One region of the Bacillus sp. XB1 genome, then DNA from elsewhere that is predicted to be linked to it. Evidence: a T-box and tRNA genes for the amino acid it is inferred to sense, from the RefSeq annotation. Region 1 holds a T-box; the other holds one or more tRNA genes.
What was found. A T-box is a leader RNA that pairs with one kind of tRNA and senses whether it is charged. The one in region 1 lies ahead of ileS (isoleucine--tRNA ligase), so its partner is inferred to be a tRNA-Ile.
Positions count from the first base shown of each region.

Region 2: it encodes a tRNA-Ile, which carries the amino acid that the T-box ahead of ileS (isoleucine--tRNA ligase) is inferred to sense. The anticodon was not compared.

Region 1 covers NZ_JBNRIL010000001.1:1,534,296-1,544,294, forward strand. Annotated here, with positions in the region: gene ACK1U5_RS07700 (TetR/AcrR family transcriptional regulator) at 1-501, shown strand, start outside; gene ACK1U5_RS07705 (DUF418 domain-containing protein) at 503-1,588, shown strand; gene ileS (isoleucine--tRNA ligase) at 1,640-4,741, opposite strand; T-box leader at 4,795-5,035, opposite strand; gene ACK1U5_RS07715 (bacteriocin-processing peptidase family protein) at 5,128-9,330, opposite strand; gene ACK1U5_RS07720 (class I SAM-dependent methyltransferase) at 9,708-9,999, opposite strand, start outside.
Region 2 covers NZ_JBNRIL010000002.1:572,043-582,041, forward strand. Annotated here, with positions in the region: gene ACK1U5_RS18210 (Fur family transcriptional regulator) at 1-327, shown strand, start outside; gene ispG (flavodoxin-dependent (E)-4-hydroxy-3-methylbut-2-enyl-diphosphate synthase) at 404-1,507, opposite strand; gene yqfZ (protein YqfZ) at 1,672-2,037, opposite strand; gene yqgB (protein YqgB) at 2,110-2,868, opposite strand; tRNA gene ACK1U5_RS18230 (tRNA-Ile) at 3,110-3,183, shown strand; gene sodA (superoxide dismutase [Mn]) at 3,405-4,016, shown strand; gene ACK1U5_RS18240 (MFS transporter) at 4,133-5,410, shown strand; gene ACK1U5_RS18245 (peptidoglycan D,D-transpeptidase FtsI family protein) at 5,520-7,646, shown strand; gene ACK1U5_RS18250 (PstS family phosphate ABC transporter substrate-binding protein) at 7,978-8,895, shown strand; gene pstC (phosphate ABC transporter permease subunit PstC) at 8,923-9,873, shown strand; gene pstA (phosphate ABC transporter permease PstA) at 9,875-9,999, shown strand, end outside.

The DNA.
Region 1 (9,999 bases):
TATACGATGATTGGTGAGGAGGTTGGTATCGCAAAACCATCTATATATTACTACTTTAAGTCTAAAGATGCTTTAATTGAATGTATTTTTACTGAATTATGTAAAGCTATGCAGTTCTCTTCTTATTTCCATACAGAAGAGTTTACAAAATCAAATTTTATTGAAAAATGTATTGCAATTGGCCTTAAAATAATTGATGAACAGCGAAACGACCCTTATTTTAACCGAGTGTTACAAGAATATGTATTACTATCTTCAAGAAACAAGATGTACAAAGATCGATTACTAACTGTGCAAACAGAATACTTACATGGATTTGAAGTACTCCTTACAAAAGCAAATGAACTTCAATTAATTGAAAATAAAAATCTAGTTTCAAAAGCTCATATGTTAGCATTAGTGCTTGATAATATCGGAAATTTTATGATGATTGGTGCAAAGATAGATTATAAACAAATTTGGATTGAAGCTGTAAATAACATTTTTGAAAGAAGGGGTTGAAGTGAATACAAAAAAACGCATTATCGGCTTAGATTTTGCTAGAGCTTGGGCGATGTTTGGTATGCTACTTGTTAATTTCATGGTGATAACAGGTGCAGAAGGAAATGGTCCCCCTTTTTTAATAACCTTCATGTCACTATTTGAAGGTAGAGCCTCTGCTTTGTTTGTTATACTTGCTGGCATTGGTATAACTTTAATGACTAGGTCAGCCGTTGCTAGCAATGAACAAATAAAAATTTCTAATAGCCGAAAGACCATATGGAAACGATCACTTTTCTTATTTATTTTAGGATTACTACTATATGTAATGGAGTGGACTGGGGATATATTACACTACTATGGTGTTTACCTTTTCGTTGCTGCATTACTCATGACAGTACGCAAAAAACTATTACTTTTTCTTTCTATCATTATTTTATTGTTCGCACAATCTCTTCAGCTTACTTTCAATACTTTCGAGGGTTGGGTAGGTCCAACTCCATTTATAAATTATGTAGACTTCTGGACAATAAAGGGTTTTCTTCGCAACTTATTCTTTAATGGCTATCACCCTATTTTCCCTTGGTTCTCGTTCTTCTTAATCGGTATGTTAATTGGCAGGTTAGATCTTCATAATAAAAAAATAAAAAAAAGATTACTCTTACTCGGTATTACAATCACAATATTGACAGAACTTTTATCAAAAGGACTTACACACTTTTTTATTCCATACATCGGCAGAGAGACCGCCACATTTTTATTTAATACAGGACCCATCTTACCAAATGTATTATATATTTTATCTGCTACAGGATCCTCTATTGCTATATTAATCATTTGCCTCTATATCGCTGAAAAATATAGAAATAATTGGTTTGTCACTTCCATTGTGCAAACAGGACAATTAACATTAACTCATTATGTCAGTCATGTATTTATCGGTATTGGGACATTAATTCTATTAAATAGAATGGAAAATCAATCACTACTATTCGTTTTATTATTTGCTACTGCATTTTTCATTTTCAGCATTTTAATTAGTGTGTTATGGAGAAAGAAATTTTCTAGAGGTCCTATCGAATGGATTATGAGGAAATTAGCCGGATAAATTTCCATCATACAAAAAGGAAGTTGGAATCATTCCAACTTCCTTTTTTCTTTAATTAGCTGCACTTAATTTAATTCTAAGTTTTGTTTCACCCAAAGAAAGTTCATCGTCTTCGTTCGTTAAGTGACCAAATGTAAATTGTTTAACGAGTAAGTTTTCTTCCAATAAATCTTTATGGTTCGTTAACGTTCGCTGTAGCTCTACTTCTGTATCAAGAATAACATCGACTCGTAAATTAACTGGTAAATTCAACTGTTTACGATATTCTTGAACCGCACGAATGAATTCACGCGCTACTCCTTCTTGCAACAATTCTTCCGTTACATTCGTATCTAACATAACTGTATATTGTCCGTTAGTCGTATTAGAGAATCCTGATTTTGCAACTTTCTCAACTAACACATCTTCAGCAGTTACAACTACTTCTTCTCCTGGTGTTGCTTCGTAAACTGCTCTTCCTGTTGATACAAAGTTTTGCACTTCTTCTTGTGATAATTGTTTTAGCCAACCATTCACTGCATTCACATTTTTACCGAACTTCGGCCCCGCTGTTTTAAAATTAAGCTTCAATTGATATGATGTGTATTTTGTTTCATCGAGTTCAACATGGAACGCTTTTACATTTAACTCATCCATAACGATATCACGATAAGATTCCCAATCCATATCATTCTCGTTATGCTCAAGTAATACAAGTTCTGCTAGCGGCTGTTTTACTTTTAAAGAATGCTGATTACGGTTACTTCTTCCAAGTTCAACAACTTGTAAAACAGCATCCATTTCCGCTTCTAATTTCGGCTGAAGTAGTGATTCATTTACAACTGGATAATCGGCTAAATGAACGCTGCTTCCTTCTAAATTCAGATGAATGTCTTCCGCGACAAATGGTGTAAATGGTGCAATTAATTTACTAATTGTTACAAGTACTTCATGAAGTGTCTCATACGCAGCTGCTTTCTCAGCGTTCATACCAGATTCCCAGAAACGATTACGTGAGCGTCTTACATACCAGTTACTCACTTCATCTACAAGTGTTGCAATTTCACGAGCTGCATTCGTAAATTGATAATCATCAAGTCCAGTTCTCACTTTTTTCGTTGTACTATGCAACCTTGATAATACCCATTCGTCTAATTTTGTAAGCTTTACATCATACGTTTCCTTCGGATTATACTCATCTAAATTTGCATATAAAACGTAGAAGCTATACACATTGACTAATGTATCTACAAATTTAGATTTCGCTTCCAGTACTGTTCTTTCAGAAAAACGCTTCGCATTCCACGGGGCACTATCAACAAGTAAAGCCCATCTTAGCGCATCTGCACCAAATTTATCTACTAAATCAACTGGGTCTAGTGCATTTCCTTTGCTTTTAGACATTTTCTGCCCTTCTTCATCTAAAACATGCCCTAGTGATAACACTCGTTTATACGGTACTTTTCCTGTATATAGTGCTGATACTGCTAATAAACTATAAAACCAGCCGCGTGTTTGATCAATTCCTTCTGCAATAACATCCGCTGGAAACTGCTCTTCAAATAACTCTTTATTTTCAAATGGGTAATGATATTGTGCAAATGGCATAGAACCACTATCAAACCAAACATCAATTACTTCTGGTGTACGATTCATTGTTCCTCCGCATTTCTCGCAGCAGACTTGCACTTCATCTACATACGGCTTATGCAATTCCAAATCTTCCGGTGTTTCTTTCGTACTATGCTTTCTTAATTCGGCAATGCTCTTCGGTGCGAACTGATGATTACAACTTTCACATTCCCACACGTTTAATGGTGTTCCCCAATATCTATTTCGGCTAATATTCCAGTCCACCATATTTTCTAAAAACTTACCAAAACGTCCATGTTTCATATGATCCGGATACCAAGTAACAGAATCATTATTTTGTAAAAATGTATCTTTAATTGCAGTTGTTCGGATTAACCAACTTTCTCCTGCATAATAAAGTAGTGGTGAATCACAACGCCAGCAATGCGGATAGCTATGTTCATATTTTTCTTTATGATACAGTAAACCTTCCTTCGCTAAATAACGAACGATATCCACGTCACAATCTTTTACAAATCTCCCTTTCAAAAATGGTACCGCTTCTGTATACTCACCTTTTTCATCTACAACGTGCAAGAATGACAATCCTTCACTTTGAACGACTCTATAATCGTCCTCTCCATATGCTGGAGCAATATGAACAAGTCCTGTACCACTATCTCCCGTTACAAAATCTGCTGCAATAACGCGGTAACCATTTGTAACTTCTTTCATCGGAAATGGCGCTGTATAAGATGTGTTTAATAATTCTTCGCCTTTATGAACAGATAATACTTCATAGTTCTCTTTTAATACTTCTTGTACACGTTCTTTCGCAACAATGTATACATGACTTTCTTGTTTTGCTTTAACGTATTCCATATTTGGATGGACAGCAAGCGCAACGTTTGCTGGAAGTGTCCAAGGTGTTGTGGTCCAACCTAAGAAATACTCATTTTCACTATCTTTCACTTTAAACTTCACAGTTGCACTTAAATCTTTTACTGTTTTATACCCTTGTGCAACCTCATGTGAGCTCAATGAGGTTTGGCAGCTTGGGCAGTATGGTGAAACTCTATGTCCTTTATATAACAATCCTTTTTCATGGATTGTCCCCAAAATATGCCATACACTTTCGATATATGGATTCTTTAAAGTTACATATGGATCATCCATATCTACCCAATAACCAATACTTTCAGTGAATTCACGCCACTGCTTCTCATATGTGAAAACACTCTCTTTACACTTTTGAATAAATGGTTCAATGCCATATTCTTCGATCTCATGTTTACCAGAAATACCAAGTTGCTTCTCAACGCCTAATTCTACAGGTAAACCATGTGTATCCCATCCCGCTTTTCTTAACACTTTATAACCAGCCATCGTTTTATATCTTGCTACTAAGTCTTTAATTGTTCGTCCAAGTGCATGACCTACATGCGGTAGTCCGTTCGCCGTTGGTGGTCCTTCATAAAATACGAAAGACTGTGCGCCTTCTCGATTCTGAATTGATTGTTCGAAAATATTTTGTTCGTTCCACTGTTTGCGAATTCGCATTTCTCTTCCTACAGCTGATTCTTTTACATCTACTTTTTCCATATACAATCACTCCTTTGAATATTTTAAAGCACACAAAAAACCCGTCCCTATAAAGTAGGGACGGGTTTACCCGCGATACCACCCTAATTCTATTAGCTTTTTCACTAATAGCACTTAGCAACGTACTATCATACGTGTTCTTTGTAACGGTAGACATCCGTCCGGGCTTACTTACTTTCAGCCTCAGCTCCTCGGAGATGATTTTCAAATAACGTCTGCACACCGGCTTTCAGCAATATACCGGCTCTCTGGAGAACAGCTCACTATTTTACTCTTTCTCGTCTTCAGATTTGTATACTTTGTTAAAAGTTATTTTATGCCATTTAGCAACTAATTGTCAACTAATTCAAAATATATCCTTATCTTTTTCCCCTATTCTTATACAATTACTTTTCAAATTCTCGCAATGCTGCTAAATTTTCATCATCCTCAATAAGTTCAACAAAGAATCCCGAGTCATCCTCACGAAGGACAATTTCAAGCTCTTCCTTCGCCTCTTCATTTCTATTTAACTGTGCTAAATAACAAGCACGATCATATCTTGCTAACAAATCACTTGCATCCATTGTTAATACTTCATTTGTTATTTTTTCTGCCTTTAGTGTTTGGCCGGCACCATGATATGAAGACGCTAAAGAAAGAAGAATTACTGTTTCATTTGGATGATGTATAGAAGCATTTTCTAATACTTGAATTGCCTCTTCAAACCTTTCTTGACTTTGATATATTTCTCCTAAAGCAAGAAATGCTCTACTTACAAACGGTGTTTGCTCTGTTAATTGTAAGATAATCTTTTCTGCTTTTCTTTCTTCCCCTGCTTTAAAGAATACTTGTGCTTGCAGAAGAAGAGTATCATAATCATCTGGTAGTTCTCGAACCATTTGTTTCGTTAATTCCAAAGCATCTCTTAACATATCTTCTTCCTCGCACTCAACGAAAAGATTTACAAGTTGCTTCGCTACGTCATAATCCCATTTATTTTCTAGTGACGTGTGCAGAATCTCTATTGCTTCTTTATTCATCTCTACATTCTCATAAAATAGCGCAAATCGCTGTGCTGCCATACTATTTTTCGGATTTAACTTTAAAGAGATTTCATATAAATCAATTATCATAGTAACCATTGAAATTTCTTTCGCACGATTTTTCATACGATAAAAAGCTCTCGTAATGATAGATCGTTTCGGCTGTTCATGCAGCTGGCGTTCAATCCATATTTCCGTAACCGCAGCTGCAGCATACATGAATGCTGCACTTCTTTCTGCTTTTTTCACCTTTAATGTATGAAGAAAATCTCGTATGTTAGACAATTTTTTATGTTGCTCTACTGCTTTTACATAAACATCAAATATACGTTCATTATCAAAATCTTTTTGTATTACTTTCATTGCAACTTCAATTGCTTTTACATTTCTTTTTTTCACTAATACTTTTGCATAATGATATAGTACTTCTATATGCTCACCATCTAATTGTAGCGCGTATTCAATCTGTGCTTGTTCTTTATCTGTTTCATTCATCGCTCCGTACACATATGCAATCGCATCTAAACGCCATATTTCAGGTACTTCGTCCGCTAATTGTTCTAGTTCAATCAGCAATTCTTCCTGAAGGTTCATTTCTACTGAAAGCTGTGCCAAATATTCCATATTAATATGCAACGGCTCTTCTTTCATCGCCTGAACCATATGACTTTGTTCTTTAGAACGGTTTTCTTCTTTTTCGTATATTTCCGCAAGCTGTAAATGTACACCTACGAAATTCCCATCAAGCTCTAAACATGTTTCATACGCCTGCTTTGCTTCCGTCAATTGCCCTAATGCCATAAGTGTTTCGCCAATTCGGTAATACGGTAATGCCGTTTCCATTTGTTCTATCGCCTTATTATATCTTTTCATCGCTTGGCCGTACTGTCCAATAGATTCATACAAAATACCTGCATAACAACCGTACTCACTTACTTCATTTCTTTCTTTGTGTAACGTTCTTAAAAATGCTATACCTCGTTGTACAAATTCCGTCCCTTTAATTCGATTCACATATTCATCTAACGCACTTGCTACATTATAATCACTTTTCTTTATACCATTTTCTAACTTAGATAGCGCTACTTTAAATCCTTCTTCATTTCCACCAAGTTCAATTTCAGCATCCCATAAAACCATTCCTGCATTCATGAGGAAATCTTGGCTCTTTTCAATTTGCTTCTCAAGACCAAGAATATATTCTTTTGCTTCCTTATATTGTTCTCTTGCCATATAAACTTGTGTAAGTCCGAAGTGAGAATAAACATCCTCATCATTTTCTTCTAAAGCACGCTTATACAATACTTCTGCTTCTTCCAAGCTATCATTTTGAAAATGATAGTCACCTAATTTTACGTAAAGAGGTGCTTTATCATCACAATTCTCAATACCGTTTAATAAAATTTCTTTCGCACTTTCCTCATCCTTCAAATCAGATTCGTATATTTCCGAAAGTTTCGTATAAATGTAAGGTGCATTACTATCCAAATGAATCGCTACTTTAAGCCCTTTTATTGCTAAATATAATTTCCCTAGTTGATGTGCACATCTCGCTCGTTCATACCATACATGCGCTTCATATTTATACTCTTTTAACAAGTCATTAAAGATTTCATATGCTTCTTCATATCTTTCTAAATCTATTAATATTAAACCGTGATTTGTTAAAGTGAACCTTTCAGGACTACGCTCTAACGCAACTTGAGAGTATTGCAATGCTTTTTCAGATTGATCAATATACATATAGGATAAAGCGAGAAAACTCCAAGCAATAGGCTGATCTGCGTCTAATTGTAACGATGAACGAAAGCTTGAAATCGCTTCTAGATAACTTTCCTGTTCAAACGCATATCTTCCGTTTATTAAATGATATAAAGCACGATTATTTTTCTTCTCAACGCTTGTCAGCATTTGCTCCGCTTTCTCTACTTCCTGAAGACGAATAAAACACTGTGCACCATGCAATTTAACAAAGTCCGAGTTCGGAAACTTTTCCATTAACTTATCGATACAATATAAAATAAATTCTTTATCTACTTCAACATCTAAGTGCTTTATCGTATATAACCACGTATTTGGATTATCACTCGTTTCTTTTAAAAATTGTACTAAGTTACTAATTCCCTCTTTGTCATGTTCATCTAAATGATCCGTAAGAGAAAAAATAGATTTAAAATAACGATCTTCTTCTTCACTTAGAAACGCTAGTTGCTCCTTCTTTTCTTTCGGAACAAACGTGATTGCTAAACAGCCTGTATAACGATATTTTTCTTGTAATTTACTATATTCCACAAGAACTGGTTCTATAAAGTTTGGATCTTGAACATAGAAAGCTTGCAATGTATCATCATATCCAGATAGAACTTGTACGTGTGAAGCATGCTCAATATCTATACTTAATAAAACAGGAATTCCTTCGTCAATCAGTCTCTTATAATTCTCTTCATTCCCTTTAAAATAACGATATTCATAACCTAATTCTTCTAAATAAGAAACAGTATCTGAAAACTTCGAACCTGTCATATCAAAAATAAACTCTGCTATTTCATCTTGTGTACGTTTCTCTCCCCATATACGCAACATCATCTCTAAGCTTGTCGGAACACAATAATTATCCTTTTGTACAATAGGAACTATCGGCAAGTGCACCTTTTTTCCATCCGGATTTTTTTCTAAATTATGATATAAAGATTCTTTTAAACTCTTTTCTTCTTTTAATAGTTTTTGTAAATCTGCAAATTTATTCATTTTGTACAGCGCTTCTGCACATAAATGTACAAAGTAAGTATTATAGGCATGATATGGCAGCTGAGTATTTATATTATCTATTACCGCTAACATCTCTTCATATTGCTCTAAATCTAATAAATACTTTATCTTCTCAAAATGAAAATATGGTACTTGTGGGAATTTTACAATCGCATCATCGATTAACTGTATCGCGCGTTTTTGTTCTCCTTTATTCGCATACAATTGTGATAATAAATAGGTAGATAACTCTTCACAATCTTCATGCTGCATGCCAGCAATAAATTGTTCTTCCGCTTTCTCCCATTCACCTGTATGCATATAAACGTAGCCCCATTTATCAAACACTGCGCGTGAACTGTACTCCTCTGCTTTTTGCATATACATTAACGCTTCTTCGTTTCGTTTCATTTCTAAAAGACATCGTACTAACGTAAAATATGTTTTCGCTAAAAAATCTGCATCTATTTCTTCTTTACTTAACTCTTCTAAAGAAGATTTTAACAACTGCTCCGCTTCAAGAATTTTCCGCTCATCAATTAACTCATCACAATATAAAGAGAGCGTTCTCATATTTGGGAATTTTTTATAAGCGTAACGAATGAGGAATGAACTGTATTGGTGCATAAGCCCTTCATCAGTAAGGCGAATTAATATATCGAACTCCTTATGCGAAGGAATATTGGCAAGCCAATTCTTCACATAGGATAAAGTATTCGTTTCTTTTATATATGCAATTTCATTATTTATTTCCTGTAATCCATCTACAAATCTCTTGTCTTTTAAACAAGTTTCTAACTGCTTAAAATCTAGCATGCATTCACCTCGAATTTATATTTAAACTGCTACTTGCTTAGATTTTACACACCATATAGTATGTATTCAACTAAAATCTCTTAAAATGGATGGTATTAATTAATATTATTCAAATTTATAACAAAATATAGTAAAAACGATTGTTTTTCTCCGTATTTTGTTTAATTATATGGAATAACGTAACATGCGGTTTTAATCTTGTAGAAGCTGAAATTAGTACATAAAATTATATCGGCGATAATTCAAATATATCAGCGATTCTTTCATTTTATCGGCGATTTTCAAATTATATCGACCGATTCTTAACATTTATCAGCGATTATATGTCGAATATCGACTTATCGACATTAAACGACAAGCCTTATACATCATACCTTTTAACAAACTATGTCACCAAATGTAATTTTCATATTGGGAGCGTATACAAAAGAAGAATACACATGAAATATTTTAAAAAATCGTAGTTCAGCTTCATATTGAGCTAGCGCATTATCATATGTTAATCCTCTGGCTATTAAACGTTCTACAAATTGTTGCTTATCACCCGGATCACCTGCAATCCCCTCTTCTTTTAATGATTGATACAAATCGTTTTTATCATTGTGATGCATATTTGAATCTAAAAAGTTCACTTTATCGCTTACTCTACATTCAATATTTTTCACACCT
Region 2 (9,999 bases), on a different contig from region 1:
GCACATAATCGTTATTTAACTGCGAAAGACGTTTTAGAGCATATGAAGGACGATTATCCAGGGCTTAGTTTTGATACGATTTATCGTAACTTAACAGTTTTTGCTGAGATTGGTGTTTTAGAACAAACGGAATTAAATGGTGAAAAACATTTTCGTTTTACTTGTTCTATTATGGAACATCATCATCATTTTATTTGTTTGGATTGTGGGGGAACGAAAGAGATTACTTCCTGCCCAATGGATTTTATGAATAAAGATTTTACCGGTTATGAAGTAACGGGTCATAAGTTTGAAATATATGGTCGTTGTCCAAAATGTGCAAAGTAAAAGCTCGTCGGTTAAACTGACGAGCTTTTTTACGTAGAAAAGAAGGTTGCTCACAAATATTGTGGCAACCTTCTTTTTATTGTTCTTGTGTCTCTTTTTCTTTTTCTCGCTCAGCAGCCATTTCAGCAGCAATTACGTCGATCTCTTTTTTCAGTTCTTCTACCATTGTTTCTTCTGGTACTTTACGAACGACTTGCCCTTTACGGAATAATAATCCCTCTCCACGTGCACCGGCAATACCGATATCAGCTTCACGAGCTTCACCAGGACCATTTACAGCGCAACCAAGTACTGCAACTTTAATTGGTACTTGAAGTGTAGAGATGTATTCTTCCACTTCGTTAGCGATGCTAATTAAATCAATTTCAATACGACCACAAGTTGGACAAGAGATAAGTGTTGCTGCGTTAGACGCAAGACCGAATGATTTTAATAGTTCACGAGCAACTTTTACTTCTTCAACTGGATCAGCACTTAATGAAATACGTAGTGTATTTCCGATGCCTTTATTTAAGATTGCTCCAAGACCAGCAGCACTTTTTACAGTTCCGGCAAACAATGTTCCGGACTCTGTAATACCTAAATGTAATGGATAATCAAAAGCACGAGCAGCTTTCTCGTATGCTTCAATTGCTAAGTTAACATCAGAGGCTTTCATAGATACGATAATATCGTGGAAATCTAAGTCCTCTAAAATTTTAATATGATGTAGCGCACTCTCAACCATACCATCTGCAGTTGGGTACCCGTACTTTTCTAAAATGTGACGCTCTAATGAACCAGCGTTTACACCAATACGGATTGGAATACCGCGCTCTTTTGCTGCATTTACAACAGCTTCTACTTTATGGCGACGACCAATGTTACCTGGATTGATACGTACTTTATCAATGCCACCTTCAATTGCTTTTAAAGCAAGGCGATAATCAAAATGAATATCAGCAACAAGTGGAATGTTGATTTGTTTTTTTATATCAGCAATAGCATCTGCTGCGCGTTCATCTGGAACGGCAACGCGGACGACTTGACAGCCGGCTTCTTCTAAACGCTTAATTTCAGCAACTGTTGCTTCAACATCATGTGTTTTTGTTGTTGTCATACTTTGTATAATTAATTCATTATTACCGCCGATTGTTAAATTACCGACTTTAACTGGACGTGTTTTTGTACGATGAGTCATTTCATTCACGAATAGATCGCTCTCCTTATAAAAGAAGTTTCTTATTTAGTCCCTCATATCAATGATAGTATACGTGATATAGGGCTATAGAAACCGAAGTACTCGGTTTCACTTTTACTATTGTATCAGCGCCTTTATGTAATTGACAAGGATTAAGTGATAGCTTATTGATATAAGGGGAATTTATAAGACTTTCCAATTTGTATTTTTGTAGCAGATGTACTTTTATTTAATTGTTTAAAGTCGTCAATGACTTTTTCTATGGAAGGAATTTTTTTCTTGTTAATTTGTTCTGTAATAGAAAGAACTGTCTCACCAGTTTTTACTTCAATTGTTTTATAAGATACATCTGTTTCTTTTTCTGTTTTGTTCTCTTTATTTTGTTGACTGTCTGTGTTTTCTTTTTTAATCGTTTGAGCAGCAGTTGTTTTTTTATATGAACTTAACATCGGTAAAGTACCGATTTTTATATCGTAATAAAATATATAACCGAGAACAAGCACGAATAGGAATATACCTAATCTTTTCATATTCTTCACTCCTTTGCTAGGAATATATGCTTGTCCAAAAAAAAAATGCCTATTTAGGCATTTTTTTCGTTCTTATTTTTCTTTCGGTTTTGGAACTTCTTTAATCGTTAAGTACAGAACAATTAAAACAACTGCGATATAGATGAATGTTGATCCAGGTACGACAATTTTACATGCGTCCATAATCATAAAGAAGATTGTTGGAATTGTGTAGCTGTATGCAGTTAGTGTCCAAACTTGTTTATAGGATAGTTTACGTTGACCGCTCATAGCAGAACCGATGAACGCAAGTAAAGTCACGCCTACAAAAGTAATGAATAATTGGAATAGGTACACTAAGAATCCAATAACAAATAATAAAATCGGATAAATATTATCGAATAAAGAAATAAATTCTTGTAGATCTTTTTTCTCAAGAGATGCACCTAACAAATCGTTATAGGAATACGTTTGTATTTGACCATTTCCCATAGAGACTACTTTATCTTTTAAAACAAATAAACCTGTTTTATTTTGATATTTTTCTAGGTCTGTTGAATTTGGATCAAATATGAAAAGTGCATTTCCTTCTTCTTTTTCAATAGGTTGATCAATATCGGCTTTTAGTTCGCCATTTTCAATTTTAAAATCAGGTAAATCTTTATCGATGACTTGATTTACCATGCTTACACCATCTTGGATAAAACTACCGTACAAAAAAGTTCTTGGAATAGTAGTAATTAAGCAAAGTAGCATAATATACAAAATGGTTTTACCGATTTTTTGAAAACGGAATAGCGCCATATCTTTAGGCGAGTATATGCTTTTTACGAATTGGGTAAATATGGACATAGATTCACTTCCTTTATGTATGTATAAAATCATTGTAACGTAGTAATCTAGAGAATCTCAAGATATATTATATTTACATATAGTGGAGATAACTAAATTTCTTTTATTAACTTTCTTCTTTTAAATAAGAAAAATACAATTGACACTTTTCTTTTCTATATGGTAAATTTATCTTACATTTCTTAAAGAGCATATCCGATAGGAATTCCTTTATTTGATATGTTGTTACATACATAATTGTGGACCCTTAGCTCAGCTGGTTAGAGCAGACGGCTCATAACCGTCCGGTCGTAGGTTCGAGTCCTACAGGGTCCATATCCATTTCACATGTTTATTATGTTAGCAGGAAGCTTCCTTGTAGAAGGAAGCTTTTTTTACGGAATATATGAGCATTTTAATTGAAAAGAAGTGGGAATTTTGCTACTTTAATGATAGCAAGACAATGTGATTTATTTGTTTGCACCCTATGGCAATTAGGGTAGAATGAAGTTGTATGTCACTTAAGTGGCAATACATAAACTGGGAGGAATATAACAATGGCAAAACACGAATTACCAAATTTACCTTATGCGTATGATGCTTTAGAGCCTCACTTTGACAAAGAAACAATGAACATCCATCATACAAAACATCACAACACGTACATTACAAACTTAAACGCTGCTTTAGAAGGTCATGCAGAATTAGCTGACAAAAGCGTAGAAGAATTAGTTGCAAACTTAAACGAAGTACCAGAAGCAATCCGTACAGCAGTACGTAACAATGGTGGCGGACATGCTAACCATACATTCTTCTGGACAATCCTATCTCCAAACGGCGGAGGACAACCTGTAGGTGATCTTGCAACTGCAATTGAAGCAAAATTCGGTAGCTTCGATGCATTCAAAGAAGAATTCGCAAAAGCTGGCGCAACTCGCTTCGGTTCTGGTTGGGCTTGGTTAGTAGTAAACAATGGTGAGTTAGAAGTAACAAGCACTCCAAACCAAGATTCTCCTTTAACTGAAGGTAAAACGCCAGTTATCGGTTTAGATGTTTGGGAGCATGCTTACTACTTAAACTACCAAAACCGTCGTCCAGACTACATCGGTGCATTCTGGAACGTTGTAGATTGGAACGCTGCTGAAAAACGTTACCAAGAAGCAAAATAATTGTAACAAATATAGAAAAAGCTAGGGGAGAGCCCCTAGCTTTTTTCTATGCTTTCCTTTTACATAATTGGGCTTGTCTTTGGAAGACTAGAACATGAAGTAAAGGAGAGTTGTGTATGAAATGGAAACATATAATTGGTGACGTTGAAGTGAATCGGGATTTAGTGTTATTGCTCCTTATAGGAGGTTTATACACGCTCGCAATTTCTTTATCGAATACGTTTGTAAATATTTATTTATGGAAACAAACACAAAATTATGTGAATCTTGGCTTGTATAATTTAGCCAGCGTGGTATTACAGCCTCTCACATTTCTTGTAGGGGGGAAATTAGCGAAACGTATCGATCGCTCGATTTTATTACGAATAGGGGTAGGAACGCTCGCAATTTTTTTTATCGTTGTCTTAGTAGCAGGGAAAAGTGCTTCTCAGTATATTCTATTAATGGGGGCTCTTTTAGGAGTAGGATACGGTTTTTACTGGTTGGCTTTTAACTTATTGACATTTGAAATTACAGAACCAGAAACAAGAGATTTCTTTAATGGGTTTCTTGGACTTCTTACATCCTTCTCTGGGATGATTGGACCAATAGCAGCAGGATACACAATTTCACGTATGGAGAAATGGAGTGGCTATACTGTTATATTCTTTCTTTCATTAGTTCTATTTGCAATTGCTGTCGTCTTAAGCTTCTTTTTATCTAAAAGAGAATGTGAAGGGCGTTATGAAATCGTGCAAGTATTGAAAGAACGACGGATTGATAAAAATTGGGGAAAGATTACACGAGCTCATTTTTTCCAAGGATTGAGAGAAGGGACGTTTATTTTTGTCATTTCAGTATATGTTTATTTAGCAACTAATAGTGAGTTCGCATTAGGGAAATACAGTTTAGTGAACTCTGCTGTATCCTTTGTATGTTATTACTTAGTTGCTCGTATGTTAAAGAAGGAGTGGCGAAAAAAAGCAATTTTACTTGGGGGCATTATTTTATATGCTGTCGTCTTTTTAGTTATTTTCAATGTTACATACACGAAATTACTTATTTATGCGGCATGTATTGCGATTGCATATCCTATTTTACTTGTTCCGTACGGATCAATGACATATGACGTAATTGGTAGAGCGAAAAATGCGAGAGAATGGCGTGTGGAATATGTCGTTGTTCGGGAGTTATGGTTAAACGCCGGAAGAATCTGTTCCATTTTAAGTTTTTTATGTGCTGTACTATTCTTTCCACCTGAAAAAAGTTTACCTTACTTATTATGTATTTTAGGTGCTGGACATTTTCTTATTTATTTTGCAGTTAAAAATGTCAAATATGATGAGGGAAATGCGAGTAAAACAAGTGTTGTAACGCAAGAGAACGCGCAAAACCAAACTGAACCAGAAGGTTAACTTCTCGTTTGTTTTATGCTAGAATAGAAAAAGATGTAAGACAGCAGTGAGGACACCTGTATGAGGGTGTCCCTTTCACATTACATAGCTGTTGGTAGAGGGGGTTTGTATGAGCAAGAAGCAGAAGCAAAATAAGAAAAAGACCCACGTTCCTTTTCGATTAAACGTGTTGTTTTTCTGCGTGTTTTTAATGTTCTCCGCGGTTATTGTAAGGCTCGGATATGTACAAATTGTTCGCGGTGAAGAATATAAGAATGAAGTGGAGAAGAAAGAAAACTCAACGATAAGTAATCCTGTACCGCGTGGGAAAATATTTGACCGTTATGGGCGACCTGTAGTAGATAATGCAGCCATTCGTACTATTACATTTACAAAAATGAAGGGATCAACTGCAGAGGATCGCTTAGAAACAGCGAAAAAGCTAGCAGATTTGATTGAAGTACCGACAGATAAATTAACAGATCGCGATAAAAAAGATTATTGGCTTGCTATGCATAAAGAGGAAGCTAAAGAAAAAATTACGAATAAAGATCGTCAAGAGTTTAAAGATAAAAAAATTGATGATAAAGAATTAGACGAGCGTCAGCGAAGTCGTGTAACAGAAGAAGAGATTAATCAATTATCCGCAAAAGATCTAGAAATACTAGCGATTAAGAGTAAGATGGACGGCGGATATGCAATGACACCTCAAGTTATTAAAAAGGATGCTACAGAAAAGGAATATTCGATTATTAGTGAAAACCTAGCAGCATTACCAGGTGTAGATACGAATGTTGATTGGGAGCGAAAATATACGTACGATGATTTATTCCGAAGTGTACTTGGTGGGGTGTCGACATCTGATGAAGGCTTACCGAGAGAAAGACTAGATTACTATCTTGTTCGTGATTACAATCGAAATGACCGAGTAGGAAAAAGTTATCTTGAACAACAGTATGAAGATAGTCTGCACGGTACGAAAGCAGAAGTTAGAAATGTTACAGATAAAAACGGTAATATTTTAGAAACGATTAATGTATCAAAAGGACAAAGTGGTAATGACCTGAACTTAACAATTGATATGGAATTACAAAAGCGCGTGGAAGATATTCTTGCGAAGAATTTAATGAGGTTTAAAGGAAGCGAACCTCTTTTAGATCGCGCATTTGTTGTAATGATGAACCCAAAAAATGGTGAAGTTTTATCTATGGCGGGGAAACAATTAGTTAACGAAGATGGCCAAACGAAAGTAAATGACTTTGCATTAGGTACCATGACAAGTTCTTATCCGATGGGATCAACTGTAAAAGGTGCAACAGTACTTACTGGATATCAAACTGGTGCGATTCAACCAGGGGCAGTACAATTGGATGAACCAATTAAATTAAAAGGTACACCTACGAAGTCGTCTTGGAAAACGATGGGATATATTAATGACCTTACAGCTTTAAAAATGTCTTCTAACGTTTATATGTTTAAAACAGCGATGAATATCGCCGGTGTTCAGTATGTGAGAGGTGGTACGTTAGATATACCTCAAAAAGCATTTGATACGATGCGTTATTATTTCGGACAGTTTGGACTTGGTGTAAAAACAGGAATTGATTTACCGAATGAATCTGCTGGTCAGATGGGTAGAAGTAGTCAACCAGGTTTCTTACTAGATTTATCAATTGGACAGTATGATACGTATACACCGCTTCAATTAGCGCAATATATTTCGACGATTGCCAATGGCGGATATCGTATGCAACCACAAGTTGTAAAAGAAATTCGTCAACCGGCAGTGAAACCAGATGAAGTTGGGAAAGTTGTTCAATCTATGGAACCGAAAGTATTAAATCGTATTGATATGCCGGAATCGCAAATTAAACGCGTTCAAGAAGGATTTAGACAAGTGTATAATGATTCAGGTGGTACAGCTACAAAGTACTTTACAGGTGCAAAATATAAAGCTGCTGGGAAAACTGGTACAGCTCAAACTGTGTATGGTGGAGATAAAGAGATTGGTAGAAATGCAAAAGGTGAACGTGTGGAAACATATAACTTAACATTAGTAGGTTATGCGCCACTTGAAGATCCAGAAGTAGCATTCTCTGTTGTCGTTCCATGGGTACATGATGATAAGACTGGTATTAATGGATATATTGGTCGTGAAATTATGGACGCTTACTTTGATTTGAAAAACAAAGAAGTAAATGGTGAAGCTCCAAAAGATGATAAAGACAATAAAAACAAAGATCAAGATGATGAATAAAAAAGTTGTAAAAAAGCACACTATATGAAAAGATAGTGTGCTTTTTTTTATGGTTTATGCATATCGTGTAATAAATGTGGACAAGTATACAACATTGAAAAAACGCGGCCCTATAAATGATACTTGTATATGGTGGGATAGGGGATAAATATTTTATAGGGAAATCATCAGAGGAAATGAATAGCTACTACTGAATTAAAATTGTATCGTATGTTGATTTTTGTGGAACTTTACAAAACTTTTACAAACAATTAAAACCGAATTAATAGTTTAGCAGTATTCTTATATCTGTAATCCTGTTATTTCCGGTTACTTCTAGGAGGAAGAACACGTGAAATGGATGCGTACACCGATTAAGATTTTCGTATTATCAATATGGTTCCTCTGTTTTGAAATGTCTACTGCATTTGCTTTAAATGATACGGGAGAAGTGAGAGTTGATGGATCCTCAACGGTTTTTCCTATTATAGAAGCAGTAGCGGAGGAATATACAAAGGTGCATCCAGACGTGAAAATTTCCATCAGTATTTCTGGAACTGGGGGAGGATTTAATCGTTTCAGTAAAGGAGAAGTAGATATAAATAATGCTTCGAGAGTAATGAAACAAGTCGAGAAAAATGAAATGAAGAAAAACTCTATTCAGTTCACACCTTTTGAGGTTGCTAACGACGGTCTTACGATTGTTGTGAATCGCCATAATACATGGGTAGACGATATGTCAGTAGACGAGTTACGACTACTTTGGAGTGAAGATGGAAGAGAGAAGCGATGGTCACAAATTCATTCAACATGGCCACGTGAACAAGTGAAGTTTTATGCACCAGGCGTAGACTCTGGTACGTATGATTATTTTCAAAATGTCATCTTACAAAATCATCGCATTATAAAAAAAGTCTCTTTGTCTGAAGATGATCAAGTTATTATGCAAGGGGTAATGAATGATAAACATGCCATTGCTTTTGTAGGATATGCTTATTATATGGCTAATCGAGATAAGGTGAAAGCAATAAAAGTAAATGGTGTATTTCCGACGAAAGAGACCATTCAATCAGGTAAGTATAAGCCGTTATCTAGGCCGCTACTTGCTTATGTGAATAATGCATCTATCCGAAATAAAATGAATGTAGCAAACTATGTTGAGTTTATGATTCAGCATGTCGGTAACCTCGCTGAAGAGGTCGGGTATGTAAAATTACGAAAAGAAAAATACAATGAACAGCTGCGTATGTTAACAGAAATAAAAAGGTAATGTCAGGGTGGAAAGGGGTTTTCATCTTTGGCTCATAATGACAAAAGTCAAATTACATTTTCTGTACAACATTTGATTGAAAGAAATACAAAACAAAGAAAAAAAACGCAGCGAATCAATCGAATAGTGCCTTTATTACTAAAAATAATTGCTAGCGTTTCTATTGTGACGACACTTGGAATTGTTTTTACGCTCTCTAATGAAACAATCATGTTTTTTCAAAAAATATCATTATACTCCTTTTTGACGGAGAAAGAATGGTTACCATTTTTTGAAGACCCTAAATTCGGTATATTACCACTCATATGTGGAACGTTCCTTATAACTGCAATTGCTATGTTTGTAGCAATTCCTATCGGTTTAGCGTGTGCCGTATTTTTAAGCGAATATGCTTCAAATAGTGCACGGAAAATATTAAAGCCGATGTTAGAGCTATTAGCAGGTATCCCGACAATTGTATATGGTTTTTTTGCATTAACAATTGTTACGCCGCTTTTACAAAGGCTTATACCAGATTTACAGTTTTTTAATGCGATTAGTCCAGGAATCGTTATCGGATTTATGATGATGCCTACCGTTGCATCTCTATCTGAAGACGCGATGAGAGCTGTGGCGAAAGGGACGAAAGAAGCTTCATTAGCACTCGGAGCGACGCGGTTTGAAATGGTAAAACAAGTGGTGTTTCCGTCCGCTTTTACAGGGATTATGGCAGCAATTATATTAGCGGCTTCTCGTGCAATTGGTGAAACGATGATTGTTGTAATTGCAGCAGGATCCACACCAAATGTATCGCTTGATCCGACACATTCAATTCAAACGTTAACAGCCTATATTGTGCAAGTAAGTTTAGGTGATGCTCCGCATGGAACGATTACGTATTACAGCATGTATGCTGTAGGTGCAACGTTATTTTTGTTTACCTTTATTATGAACATCATTTCGCAGTCTATTATGCGCCGTTTTAGGAGGATGACATAATATGCGAATGTTGAATCATAAAAAAATACAAAAAAACATGGCATCACGCTTTTTAAAAGATCGAATTTACAAATTGTTATTTTATATAGCAATTTTATTTTCAATCGTAATTTTGTTTTTGTTACT